Regions from separate parts of the Streptomyces sp. NPDC031064 genome, predicted to be linked through region 1. Evidence: riboswitches for the same ligand, from Rfam matches in the RefSeq annotation. Region 1 holds a riboswitch; each other region holds the start of a gene.
What was found. A riboswitch is a leader RNA that binds a small molecule or an ion and turns the genes downstream of it on or off. The one in region 1 is predicted to bind cyclic di-AMP.

Region 1 (3,785 bases):
CCCTCCATTCCCTTCGCGCACCAAGAGATGAGGAGGGGAGGAGAGCACCGCGCACGCGGGTCATGGATACGCGTGCGCGCTCTTCGGTCTTTCCCCCGTCACACACCCCGTGCGATATCGGTCTCGCAGGGCCACTGGCATGCGCGTCTGCTGATGGCTCCTGATGCCTGAGTGCCTGTGTGAGTCTGGTTCGCCGCCCACACCATGGTCAAGGGACCCTTTCGGTCAACCGGCGATCACCGTGTGTGGAGTTACGTGGAGGCGGTTCGGCGAGGTCAGCGGGATATCGCCGGTGGGATATGAAGACCGAATTCACCAACGCTTCACAGGAAAATCCGCGCCGAGGTGGGAAACCGGCCGAATGCCAATCGGCCCGGCGCGCCGCCTTGTGTCCGGTTGGTGAGGAAAACGGGGTTCTGTTAACGCCGCCGGGGCCGGCCGCGTGCGTCGCGGCCGGCCCCGGCGGGGGAAAGCGGGTCGGTCAGTACGGACCGTTGACGTTGTCGATGGAGCCGTAGCGGTCCGCCGCGTAGTTGCAGGCGGCGACGATGTTGGCGACCGGGTCGTAGGCGTCGTTCGCCGTGCCCGGCACGTGGTAGGCCTCGAAGGTGGGCGCGATGACCTGGAGGAGGCCCTTGGAGGGAGTGCCGTTGATGGCGTTGATGTCCCAGTTGTTGATGGCGAGGGGGTTGCCCGAGGACTCGCGCATGATGTTGCGGTGGATCCCCTCGTACGTGCCGGGGATGCCGTGCCGCGCCATGATGTCCAGCGCCTCGCGGATCCAGCCGTCGAGGTTGTCCGGGTACGAGGCGGCCTTGGCGGCGACCGGGGCGGCCTTGCGCTCGGCGGACCGGTCGGCCCGCTCGGGCGCCGAGGAGCGCTGGGCCGGGGCCTTGGTGCCGATGGTCAGCTTGAGGCCGGGGCGGATCAGGGACGGATCGGCGCCGACGGCCTTCCGGTTGTCCTCGTAGAGCTTCTTCCAGCCACCGCTCACCCCGTGATCCCTCGCGATCTTGGAGAGGGACTCGCCGGCGACGACGGTGTGCGTTTCGGGGGCGGCCTTCTTGGCGGCGGGCGCGGCGGCCGTAATGCCGGTGGTCACCGAGTGCGCGGCGCTGCTCGGGGCGGCCGCGGCGGTGGTGGCACCGATCATGGGGAGCGCGAGTGCGGCGCCACCCGTTCCCGCGGCGACGAAGCGGCGGGCGAGCGGACTGTTCTTGGGGCGGCGGTGCTTACCCTTTGCGGGCATGGGGCGTTCCTCTCCGTCGCCTGCGAGGTGAGCTGTCGGGTTCGGACTGGAGATGCCCGGCCGCGGTGTCAGCGCGGCTTCACCCCGAGCCGTTCCGGTGTTCCCCGGACCGGCGGCTTACCTGGGTCCCCCGCTCCTGCCGTACGTACGTGAGTGGTGGGTGCGGTTTCCGGACGGCGGCAGGATTCGGCGGTCCATCCGGATTGAGGGTGACCGTAAGCGAGAGGGGTCGCGGGGAACAAGGCTGGAATTGAGCGCACGGGTCCTTGTCCGCACATCTGGCGGGCCGTCAACTTTGCTGCTGAAAAGCCGAAACAAGGCCCCGGCGATACCCTGGCACCGGTACGGGGCGGTGATTCTTGTCACGCGTGGCTGCCCTGGGCGACAAGTCGCTTATGTTCGCCGCAATATGGGCGGTGCAGGCGATAGCCGCGAAACCCTCATAGATGACTAAATAGGACGGAAGGCGCCCGGGGGCGGGTGGTATCGCCGGTTACTCGCGAGGAACACCAGGCGTGAACTAAGGTGAGCGCCCCGATCGGCTCCCCCTGTGGATCCCAGGACAAAACGGTCTTGGCCAGGTCGATCGAAGGATGTCCTGTCAATCAGGACGCACATTGCAGTGCAGGGCGACGTGATGTCGGCAACTCCGCCAGACGTCGGCTCCGTACGGGCCGACGAGCCCTCGTCCTGTCACCCGGGACTCGAGGTGTTGGCCCTTCTCTCATTCACCTACCTCGCGAAGGCAAGGCAGAGATGGCACGAGTCTCCCGACAGCACTCCGGCAAGAAGACGCATCCCGTCGACGAGATGCTCCCCCTCCCCAAGCTCACCCTCTACGGCTTCCAGCACATCCTCGCGTTCTACGCGGCGGCGGTCATCGTCCCCGTACTCCTCGGCAACGCCCTCGGGCTGTCCCGGGAAGAGCTGGTCTACCTGATCAACGCGGACCTGCTGACCTGCGGCATCGCCTCGATCATCCAGGCGCTCGGCGTCTGGAAGGTCGGCGCCAGGCTGCCCCTGGTCCAGGGCGTCACCTTCACCGCCGTCTCACCCATGGTCGCCATCGGCATCGGCGCGGGCGGCGGTACGGCCGGTCTGCTGGTGGTCTACGGCGCGGTGATCACCGCCGGTATCGCGACATTCCTTTTCGCGCCCTTTTTCGGGAAGTTGGTGAAGTATTTCCCGCCGATCGTCATCGGCACGATCCTCACCATCATCGGCATGACCCTGATACCCGTCGGCCTCCAGGACGCGGCCGGCGGCGCGCACCTCATGGGCGAGCCCGAATACGGCTCCGGGAAGAACCTCGCGTACGCCCTCGGCACCCTGCTGCTCATCCTCGCGGTGGTGCGCGTCGGCAAGCCGTTCCTCAGCAGCCTCGCCGTGCTCATCGGGCTCGTCGCCGGCACCGCCGTCGCCTGGCTGTTCGGCGACGCGCACTTCGGCGCCGTGAAGGACGCCGACTGGTTCGGCGTCAGCACGCCCTTCCACTACGGCATGCCGAAGTTCGAACTCCTGCCCATCATCGCCATGGTCGTGGTCATGCTGATCACGATGGTCGAGACGACCGGTGATGTGTACGCGATCGGTGAGATCACCCGCAAGAAGGTCGACAGCGACACCGTTACGCGGGCGCTGCGCGCCGACGGCGTGGCGACCGTTCTCGGTGGCGTACTGAATTCGTTCCCGTATGTGGCCTTCGCCGAAAACATCGGACTTGTCCGGATGTCAAAGGTGATGAGCCGTTTCGTGGCGGTAGCTGCCGGTGTCTTCATGATCGCGCTGGGGCTGCTGCCGAAGGCCGGAAGCCTGGTCGCCGCGGTGCCGCACCCCGTGCTCGGCGGCGCGGCCATCGCGATGTTCGGCATGGTCGCCACGGTCGGCATCCAGATCCTGGGCAAGGTCGACCTGCGCGAGGAGCGCAACGCCCTCATCCTCGCCGTCAGCCTGGGTGCCGCCCTGCTGCCCACGACGGTCGCGCCGTTCTTCGACCGCATGTCGGACGACGTCCGGGCGGTCCTCGACAGCGGCATCACCCTGGGCGGCCTCACGGCGATCGTGCTGAACCTGTTCTTCAACGCGTTCACCCGCCGCAAGGCGATGGAGATCGACTGGGAGGACTACGAGAACGACGGCACGCCGCCCCCGCCGGTCGGCGCCGCCACGCGCTGACCCCGGTGGGGCCGGCCACGCCCGCCCGGGCATCCCCCGCCGCCCCCTGCATCCGCCCGCCGGACCGGCCGCCGACTCCGGCCCGGGCGGGCGGACCGCACGGGGGGCCGCAGCGGGCGGGCCACGGCGGGTGCATCGCACGGCGGACCGGCCCGTGCGGACCGCACGGACGGGCCGCACGGGCGGGCCCCACCCGGCGGTGCGCACGGGCCGGTGCGCACGGACGAGCCGCGCCCGGCGGTCCGCACGGCGGGCCGCGGCGGTCCGGTCCGCACGGGCGGGCCCCACCCGGCGGTGCGCACGGGCCGGTGCGCACGGACGAGCCGCACCCGGCGGTCCGCACGGCGGGCCGCGGCGGCCG
Region 2 (3,785 bases), on a different contig from region 1:
GGCCGGGGCCTGATGATCGGGCTCGAATTCGGCCGCCCGTCCTCGCTCGGGCTGCGCAGCCGCTGGACGATGCTCCAGGCCGCCCGCAAGGGTCTGTTCGCCCAGATGGTCGTGGTGCCGCTGCTGCAACGGCACCGCATCCTCACCCAGGTCTCGGGCGACCGGCTGGAGGTGATCAAGCTGATCCCGCCGCTGATCATCGGGGAGCGGGAGGTGGACCGGTTCGTGGAGGCGTTCACCGCCGTCATGGACGAGGCGCACAGTGGTGGCGGTCTGATCTGGGACTTCGGCCGGACGCTGGTGAAGCAGGCGATCGCCAACCGCTGAGCTCCCGGCCCCTGCCTTTTGCCTCTGAGGCAAGAAATTTGCCCGAGAGGGAAGACGCTGGCGCAATGGAGGCATGAGCACTTCCTCCGAGGCGCCGTCGGGCACCGCGGCACCCGGCGCGCTGCCGGACGTCGCGCCCCAGCTCCGGGTGCTGCGGCGGCGCCGGGGGCTGACCCTGGAGGCCGCCGCCCGCCGCGCCGGACTCTCGCCGGCCCACCTGTCCCGGCTGGAGACCGGCCGCCGCCAGCCGTCGCTGCCCATGCTGCTCGGTCTCGCCCGCGTCTACGGTACGACCGTTTCCGAGCTGCTGGGCGAGGTGCCGCCGGAGCGCGACCCGATCGTCCGGGGCGGCCGGGCCGAGCCGGCCGGGGCGGACGGCTGGGTCTACCACCAGGCCGGCGGCCCCGGTCGCGCCATGCAGGCGCTGCGCGTCCAGGTCCCGTACGCCACCCAGGGCGACCTCGTGCGCGTACATCCGGGGGAGGAGTGGCTGTACGTCCTCGGCGGCCGGGTGCGGCTCGCCCTCGGGGAGGCCGTGCACGTCCTCGACCCCGGGGACAGCGCCCACTTCGACTCGCTCACCCCGCACCGGATCGGTGCCGCCACGCGCGGCGGGGCGGAGCTGCTGTTCGTCCACACCCTCATGCAGAGCGCCGCGGCCGATTTGTGCCTCGGCGCGGACGCCCACCGTCGCTGACCCGATCGGAGAGATCCGCCATGTCCCAGGAACGGACGTTCCCGCTAGGACTCGTCGTCCGGCTCTTCGCCTATCTGGTGGCGGGCCACCTCTTTGCCGCGTTCCTCTACCTGCTGTTCGCCCTGGGGGCGGAATGAGGGCTCAGCCCTGGTCGAGGAGGCGCTCGCGCAGCCGCTCGCGGGTCTCGGGGGAGAGCTTCAGCCCCTCGGTCAGGTAGCGCTCGGTCGAGCCCCAGGTCTCCTCGATCGTCGAGAAGGCCGCCGACAGGTACTCCAGGCGGGCTTCGAAGAGCGGGCTGAGGAGCTCCATGACCTGGGGCGACATACCGGCCGGGGAGTTGTCGCTGCGGTGCACCCGGTACCGGCGGCTCGGGTCGTTGGACTTGAGGTAGTCCTCCTCGATGGCCTCCCGCTCGACGCCGACGGCCAGGAGGGACACGGCTATGGACAGCCCCGCCCGGTCCTTGCCGGCCGCGCAGTGCATCAGGGCCGGGACGCTGTCCTCGGCGAGCGCGTGGAGGACCCGGCTGTGCTCGGCGGTGCGCTCCTTGATGATCACGCGGTACGAGGCCGTCATCCGGGCCGCCGCCTTGCCGTCGGCCAGTATCGACCGGAGCTGGTCGAGGTCGCCGTCACGGACCATGGTCCAGAACTCGGCGCCGTCGGCCGGGTCGGACAGCGGGATGTTCACGTTCCGTACGCCGGGCAGCTCGACGTCCGGGCCTTCCAGCTTCTGGTCCGCGGCGTTGCGGAAGTCGAAGATCGTGTGCAGGCCGAGCCCCGCGAGGAAGGCGGCGTCCTCGCCGGTCGCGTGCGCCAGGTGCCCGCTGCGGTAGAGCCTGCCGTGCTGCACCCGTCGGCCGTCCACGGTCGGGAGCCCGCCGACGTCGCGGAAGTTGCGCACCCCGGTCAGCTCGGGCTCGATCGACGGGACCTGCGGCAGCGGCTGCGTCACGGGGGCTCCTGACGTGTCTGCGGTCGGCGTCGGCCGCCGACGATGTCGCGGTCCGACGATACGACATCGGTACGTCGGACGATCAATCTCCGTGCACGTCGCACATCCGTTGCCCCTTGTCACGCTCGGTACCCGGCATGGCGAGATGCCTGCTTCAAGTATTTTGCCCCGGTCTGGTCGTGTTCGGGTGTGGCATCCGGGAGGTGCCGGCCCCGAGGGGAGGATTAGTGCTTCTCGTCGCACTCGCCAAGAAATAGCACTTCTGTCCGTATTAGGGCATTGGATATAACGTGCCCTGGTAGCAAGGGAGATGGGTGCGGCCACGTGAGCAGCGTCATAACCGTGACCGTCCGTGGCGGGATGCCGTTCATAAACTCCGTGCGCACAACGGGAATTCATGATCCGCAATCCACGGAGGGTGACCGGAATTCCATGGCGGCCGCACCACGGAGAATGCGGACGGGAATGCGGCGGCTTGTTCACTCCGACCCGGCTCGCTTACGGTCACGGCAATCCGGCCGGACCGCCGAATCCTGCCACCGGTCGGAATTCGCACCCACCCACGCGTGGCAGGAGCGGGGGACCCAGGTAGTACGCCGACCCCGGAATTCCGGGACCGGCTCGGGGTGAAGTCGCGTCCACGGCGCGGCCGGACAACTCCAGTCCGAACCCGACAGCTCACCTCGCAGGCGCCGGAGAGGAATTCGCCATGCCCGCGAAGGGTAAGCACCGCCGTCCCAAGTCCAGCTCCATTACGCGTGGTTTCGTCGCCGCCGGTACGGGTGGCGCCGCCATCGCCCTGCCGCTGTTCGGTGCCACCGGCGCGCACGCCGCGGCCCCGGCCGCCGCCCCGGCCACCGCTCCGCAGCAGGCCGTCACCGCCGCCCAGGCCGCCCCCGAGGCCGCCGCCCCGGCGAAGAAGGCCGCGCCGCGCACGTACACCGTGGTCGCCGGCGACTACCTCTCCAAGATCGCCCGCAACAAGAACGTCAAGGGCGGCTGGCAGAAGCTATACCAGGACAACCGCCAGGTCATCGGCGAGGACCCGTCGCTGATCCTCCCGGGCATGAAGCTCACGCTCGGCGCCAAGTCCACGGCCGCCCCGGCCGAGAAGGCCGCCCCGGCGAAGCCGAAGGCCGACGACACCCGCACCGAGAGCCGCGCCTCGCGCTCCGCCGCCAAGGCCGAGGCCCCGGCGGCCTCGGGCTTCACCGCCCCGGTCTCCGCCGGTGTCTCCACGCCGTACCGCGCCTCCGGCTCCATGTGGTCCTCCGGCTACCACACCGGTGTCGACTTCGCGGCCCCCTCCGGCACCAGCGTCAAGGCCATCGGCGCCGGCACCGTCGTCTCGGCCGGCTGGAGCGGCGCGTACGGCAACGAGGTCGTCATCCAGCACGCCGACGGCAACTACTCGCAGTACGCCCACATGTCCTCCCTCTCCGTCTCGTCCGGCCAGACCGTGAGCGGGGGCCAGGAGATCGGCCTGGTCGGCTCCACCGGCAACTCCTCCGGCCCGCACCTCCACATGGAGGTCCGGACCAGCCCCGGCTACGGCTCGGACATCGACCCGCTGGCGTACCTCCGCCAGCACGGCGTCGCCATCTGACGCCTCCGTTTCCTGAACGGCGCTCCGCCCGGCACCGCCTCCCGGTGCCGGGCGGAGTCGCGTTCCGGGCGTATTCCGGGCTTGGGTGAATCTTGACCGGTGGTAAACATCACCCCCCGTCAACCCCTCCTTACGGTCGCGTAGGTCACATCCCCGGGTGAAAGATGTGCTCCCGTGGCAGACGATTCGACATTCAGAGAC
Region 3 (3,785 bases), on a different contig from region 1:
GCCCGGACGACGCTGCTGTCGGGGCTGTGCGCGGTGCTGGCCGTGCTGTTCCTGCACCTGGGCAACGGCACCCTGGACGAGGTGCAGGCGCCGACCGAGATCCTCACCGTGGCGGTGGTCGCGGCGCTCGCGCTGCTGATCAACCGGGTGGTGCGGCGCAGTGGGGAGCAGCTCGCCTCGGCGCGGGTGATCGCCGAGACCGCGCAGCGGGCCGTGCTGCCGACGCCGGCCGAGCGGATCGGTGGGTTGCAGGTGGCGGCGCGGTACGAGGCGGCGCAGGCGGACGCGTTCATCGGGGGTGACCTCTTCGCCGTGCAGGACACGCCGTACGGGGTGCGGCTGGTGGTCGGGGACGTGCGGGGCAAGGGCATGGGGGCGGTCGAGGCGGTGGCGGTGGTCATCGGGGCGTTCCGGGAGGCGGCCGAGCAGGAGAGCTCGCTGGAGGGCGTGGCGCAGCGGTTGGAGCGGGCGCTGGCGCGGGAGGGGACGCGGCGCGACGGGCTGGACGCCTTCGAGGGGTTCACCACGGCGGTGCTGGCGGAGGTGCCGCGCGGGGAGGCCGTGGTGCGGGTGGTGGACCGGGGGCACCCGGAGCCGCTGATGCTGTACGCGGACGGGCGCACCGAGCTGCTGGAGCCGGCCGAGCCCGCGCTGCCGCTGGGCATGTCGGACCTGGGGACGTGGCCGGACCGGGCGTACGAGGTGCCGTATCCGGCGGGGGCGACGCTGCTGTTCTACACGGACGGGCTGTCCGAGGCCCGGGACGCGGACGGGGTCTTCTACGACCCGGTCGCGCGGCTGTCGGGGCGGCTCTTCCCGGGGCCCGACGCGATGCTGGACGCGCTCGTGAGCGACGTACGGCGGCATACGGGCGGCGGGGCGACGGACGACCTGGCGCTGCTGGCGGTCACCCGGCCGGCGGAGGGGCAGCCGGAGCGGCGCAGGACGATGCCGGTCGTGCCGTAGCGGCGTCCACCGCGTCACCGGCCGTCGGTACGGTGCGTAGCCGAAGCGTGTCACTCCGCATAACATTTGACGCACCGTCAGCATCACTATGGCCGGTGAATCTTTCTGATGTGCGGTCAAGTCGCCCCGTTGTGCCCGATTGTGGGCCGGTAAATCCCGGGGCCGTCCAGTTAATGATCAGTAGGAACGGCTTGGAATCCGGAGCCCGCGTCTATTAACGTTCGATAACGCAGCGCGGTCGTCCCAGCCGTCGCAAGAGACGGCACCGTGCGCGTGCGCCGAATCCCGTGAGGGAACCGGGGAACCACCTTTTGGGGTGAATCGGGCTGAACCAGGCCCGTAGGAGACCTTCCTGCTCCGAACCCGTCAGCTAACCCGGTAGGCGAGAAGGAAGGAAAGGAGTGCGCCTCCGTGGCGTCCAACAGGCCTGCCCCCGAAGCTCCGTACGGCTCGATCGCCTCGTTCAACACTTCGGGTGTCCCGGACGCCGCCCCCGTAAACGGGCAGTGGGAGGAATGGAACCCCACCGAGGAAACCGTCCGCCCCGTGCGCGGCCGGCACCGCATCGCCAAGCAGCGCGGCGGCCTCGCCCGTAGCTCCACCGTCCTCGGCGTCGGCGTGATCGCGGCGGTCGGCGCGGGTGGCATGGCCACCGCGCAGGACAAGCCCGCGGTCTCCATATCCCTGCCCGACGTCGTCACGGACAACCTGCCCGACGCCGACTCCCTGCCCGGCATCGGCTCCCTGATGTCCGACGAGACGGACTCCGCGGACTCCGGCGAGGCCGGCACCCCGGACAGCGGGCCGCTCACCGCCGCCTCCCTCACCGGCTCGGCCGACGCCACCGCGCAGCAGAGCGGCGGCGCCGACGCGGGCGAGGCCCTGCGCGCCCGCATCCTCCAGCAGGCCGAGCAGCAGCAGGCGTCCGCCGACGCGGAGGCGAAGGCCGCGGCCGAGGCGGCCGCCGCCGAACAGGCCGCCGCCGAGGCGAAGGCCCAGCAGACCGCCGCCCAGGAGCAGGCCGCCCAGCAGGCCGCCGAGGAGAAGGCGAAGGCCGAGGCCGAGGCCGCCGCCAAGGCGAAGGCCGCCGAGGAGGAGCGGCTGGCCAAGCTCGCCGGGAGCTGGTCCCTGCCGACCTCCTCGTACACCATCACCTCCACCTACGGCCAGGCCGGCAACATGTGGTCCTCCGGCTACCACACCGGCCTCGACCTGGCCGCGCCCACGGGCACGCCCGCCAAGGCCGTCCACGGCGGCACCATCAAGTCGGCCGGATGGTCCGGGTCGTACGGCTACCGCATCGTCCTGGAGCTGGAGGACGGCACCGAGGTCTGGTACTGCCACCTGTCGTCCATGACGGTCGGCGCCGGGCAGACGGTCGCCACCGGCGAGACCATCGGCCGCGTCGGCGCCACCGGCAACGTGACCGGGCCGCACCTGCACCTGGAGGTGCACACGCCGGGCGGCGACGGGATCGACCCGCTGGCGTGGCTGCGCGGCAAGGGCCTCACCGTCTGAGCCCCGGTTCCCTGAACCTCGCACTCCGGCAGCCCTGGCGGCACACCCCCCGACGCCAGGGCTGCCGGCCTAGTACCGGTACGGGTTGTAGCCGCCGTAGTTCAGATGCGGGGGCGGCGTCCACACCCGGCCGGTGGCCTGTGCCGCGTACGTCAGCGCGGGCCCGGCTATCTCCTTGCGCTGCCACAGGTGGTGCAGCAGCTCCTGCTCGCGCGCCATGAAGTCGTGGCCCACCACGCCCCGGCGGGCCCGGTGGCGAAGGAACGCCAGCGACGTCGCGAACGCCTCGTACTCGCCGACCGCGCGCGCCGCCGCCGGGCCGAAGCAGCGCGCCGCGTACCCACGGGCCAGACCCCGCGCCCGCATCGAGGACAGCGCCAGCGGCTCGGCCGGGGTGAGCCAGCCCGCCGCGGCGTACGCCGGGAGCTCGCCCGATATCGTGCGCAGCTCGCGCTGGCGCGACCAGATCGCCAGCCACGTCAGCAGCCCGAACGCGGGCACCATGAACGCCCCGTACACGGCGTAGAACCCCCACGGCCCGAGCGCCGCCGAGCCGTTCCACAGCGCGTGCATGCCCATCGCCAGGGCCAGCCCGAGCACCGGCAGCGCGATCCGGCGGACCTTCTTGCGGCGCGCGGTGATCGCGGCGATGCCGAAACCGATGCCGGTGAGCACGGTGAACAGCGGGTGCGCGAACGGCGACATCACGATCCGTACGAAGAAGGTCGCGGCCGTGACGGACGCGAGCCCCGACGTCCCGATCTGCTGGTCCTCCCCGAAGGCGTTGCCCAGATACAGGATGTTCTCGGTGAAGGCGAAGCCCGTCGCGGTGAACCCGGCGATGACGACGCCGTCCACGATCCCGGTGAAGTCCCGTCTGCGGAAGACGAAGATGAGCAGCACGGCGGCGGCCTTGGCGCTCTCCTCCACGATCGGCGCTATGACCGTCGCACCGAGGGTGTCCGCGGACGACGGGTCGGCGGTGGCGGTGGCTATCCAGCGGGTCGCGAAGGTGTTGGCGACGATCGCGACCAGCGCGGCGGCGCACGCGCCCCACGCGAAGGCGAACAGCAGGTTCTTCCACGGGCCCGGCTCGACCCGGTCCAGCCAGCGGAACGCGGCCATCAGCAGCGGGACCGGCAGCACGGCGAGGCCGAGCCCCACCAGGAAGCCCTGCGTGCCGGTCTGCTCCCGCACCAGCGCGAGGATCACCAGCCCGCACAGGGCGAGCACGATGACGACCGCGGAGGCCCGCACCGCCTTGCTGCGCCAGAAGGCGCGGCGGGGCTTGTAGCGCCAGC

Region 2: linked by a shared signal. The riboswitch ahead of ACZ46W_RS01915 (M23 family metallopeptidase) and the one ahead of ACZ46W_RS23495 (transglycosylase SLT domain-containing protein) in region 1 are both predicted to bind cyclic di-AMP.
Region 3: linked by a shared signal. The riboswitch ahead of ACZ46W_RS15290 (M23 family metallopeptidase) and the one ahead of ACZ46W_RS23495 (transglycosylase SLT domain-containing protein) in region 1 are both predicted to bind cyclic di-AMP.

The regions. Positions count from the first base shown of each region.
Region 1 covers NZ_JBVIGF010000006.1:391,031-394,815, reverse strand. The annotation lists gene ACZ46W_RS23495 (transglycosylase SLT domain-containing protein) at 482-1,249, opposite strand; cyclic di-AMP (ydaO/yuaA leader) riboswitch at 1,254-1,374, opposite strand; gene ACZ46W_RS23490 (nucleobase:cation symporter-2 family protein) at 2,006-3,424, shown strand.
Region 2 covers NZ_JBVIGF010000001.1:460,052-463,836, reverse strand. The annotation lists gene ACZ46W_RS01935 (aspartate aminotransferase family protein) at 1-327, shown strand, start outside; gene ACZ46W_RS01930 (helix-turn-helix domain-containing protein) at 401-1,024, shown strand; gene ACZ46W_RS01925 (DUF6126 family protein) at 1,045-1,161, shown strand; gene ACZ46W_RS01920 (tyrosine-protein phosphatase) at 1,166-1,978, opposite strand; cyclic di-AMP (ydaO/yuaA leader) riboswitch at 2,526-2,683, shown strand; gene ACZ46W_RS01915 (M23 family metallopeptidase) at 2,688-3,584, shown strand; gene ACZ46W_RS01910 (SGNH/GDSL hydrolase family protein) at 3,759-3,785, shown strand, end outside.
Region 3 covers NZ_JBVIGF010000004.1:15,215-18,999, reverse strand. The annotation lists gene ACZ46W_RS15295 (PP2C family protein-serine/threonine phosphatase) at 1-966, shown strand, start outside; cyclic di-AMP (ydaO/yuaA leader) riboswitch at 1,233-1,366, shown strand; gene ACZ46W_RS15290 (M23 family metallopeptidase) at 1,378-2,484, shown strand; gene ACZ46W_RS15285 (PrsW family intramembrane metalloprotease) at 2,554-3,785, opposite strand, start outside.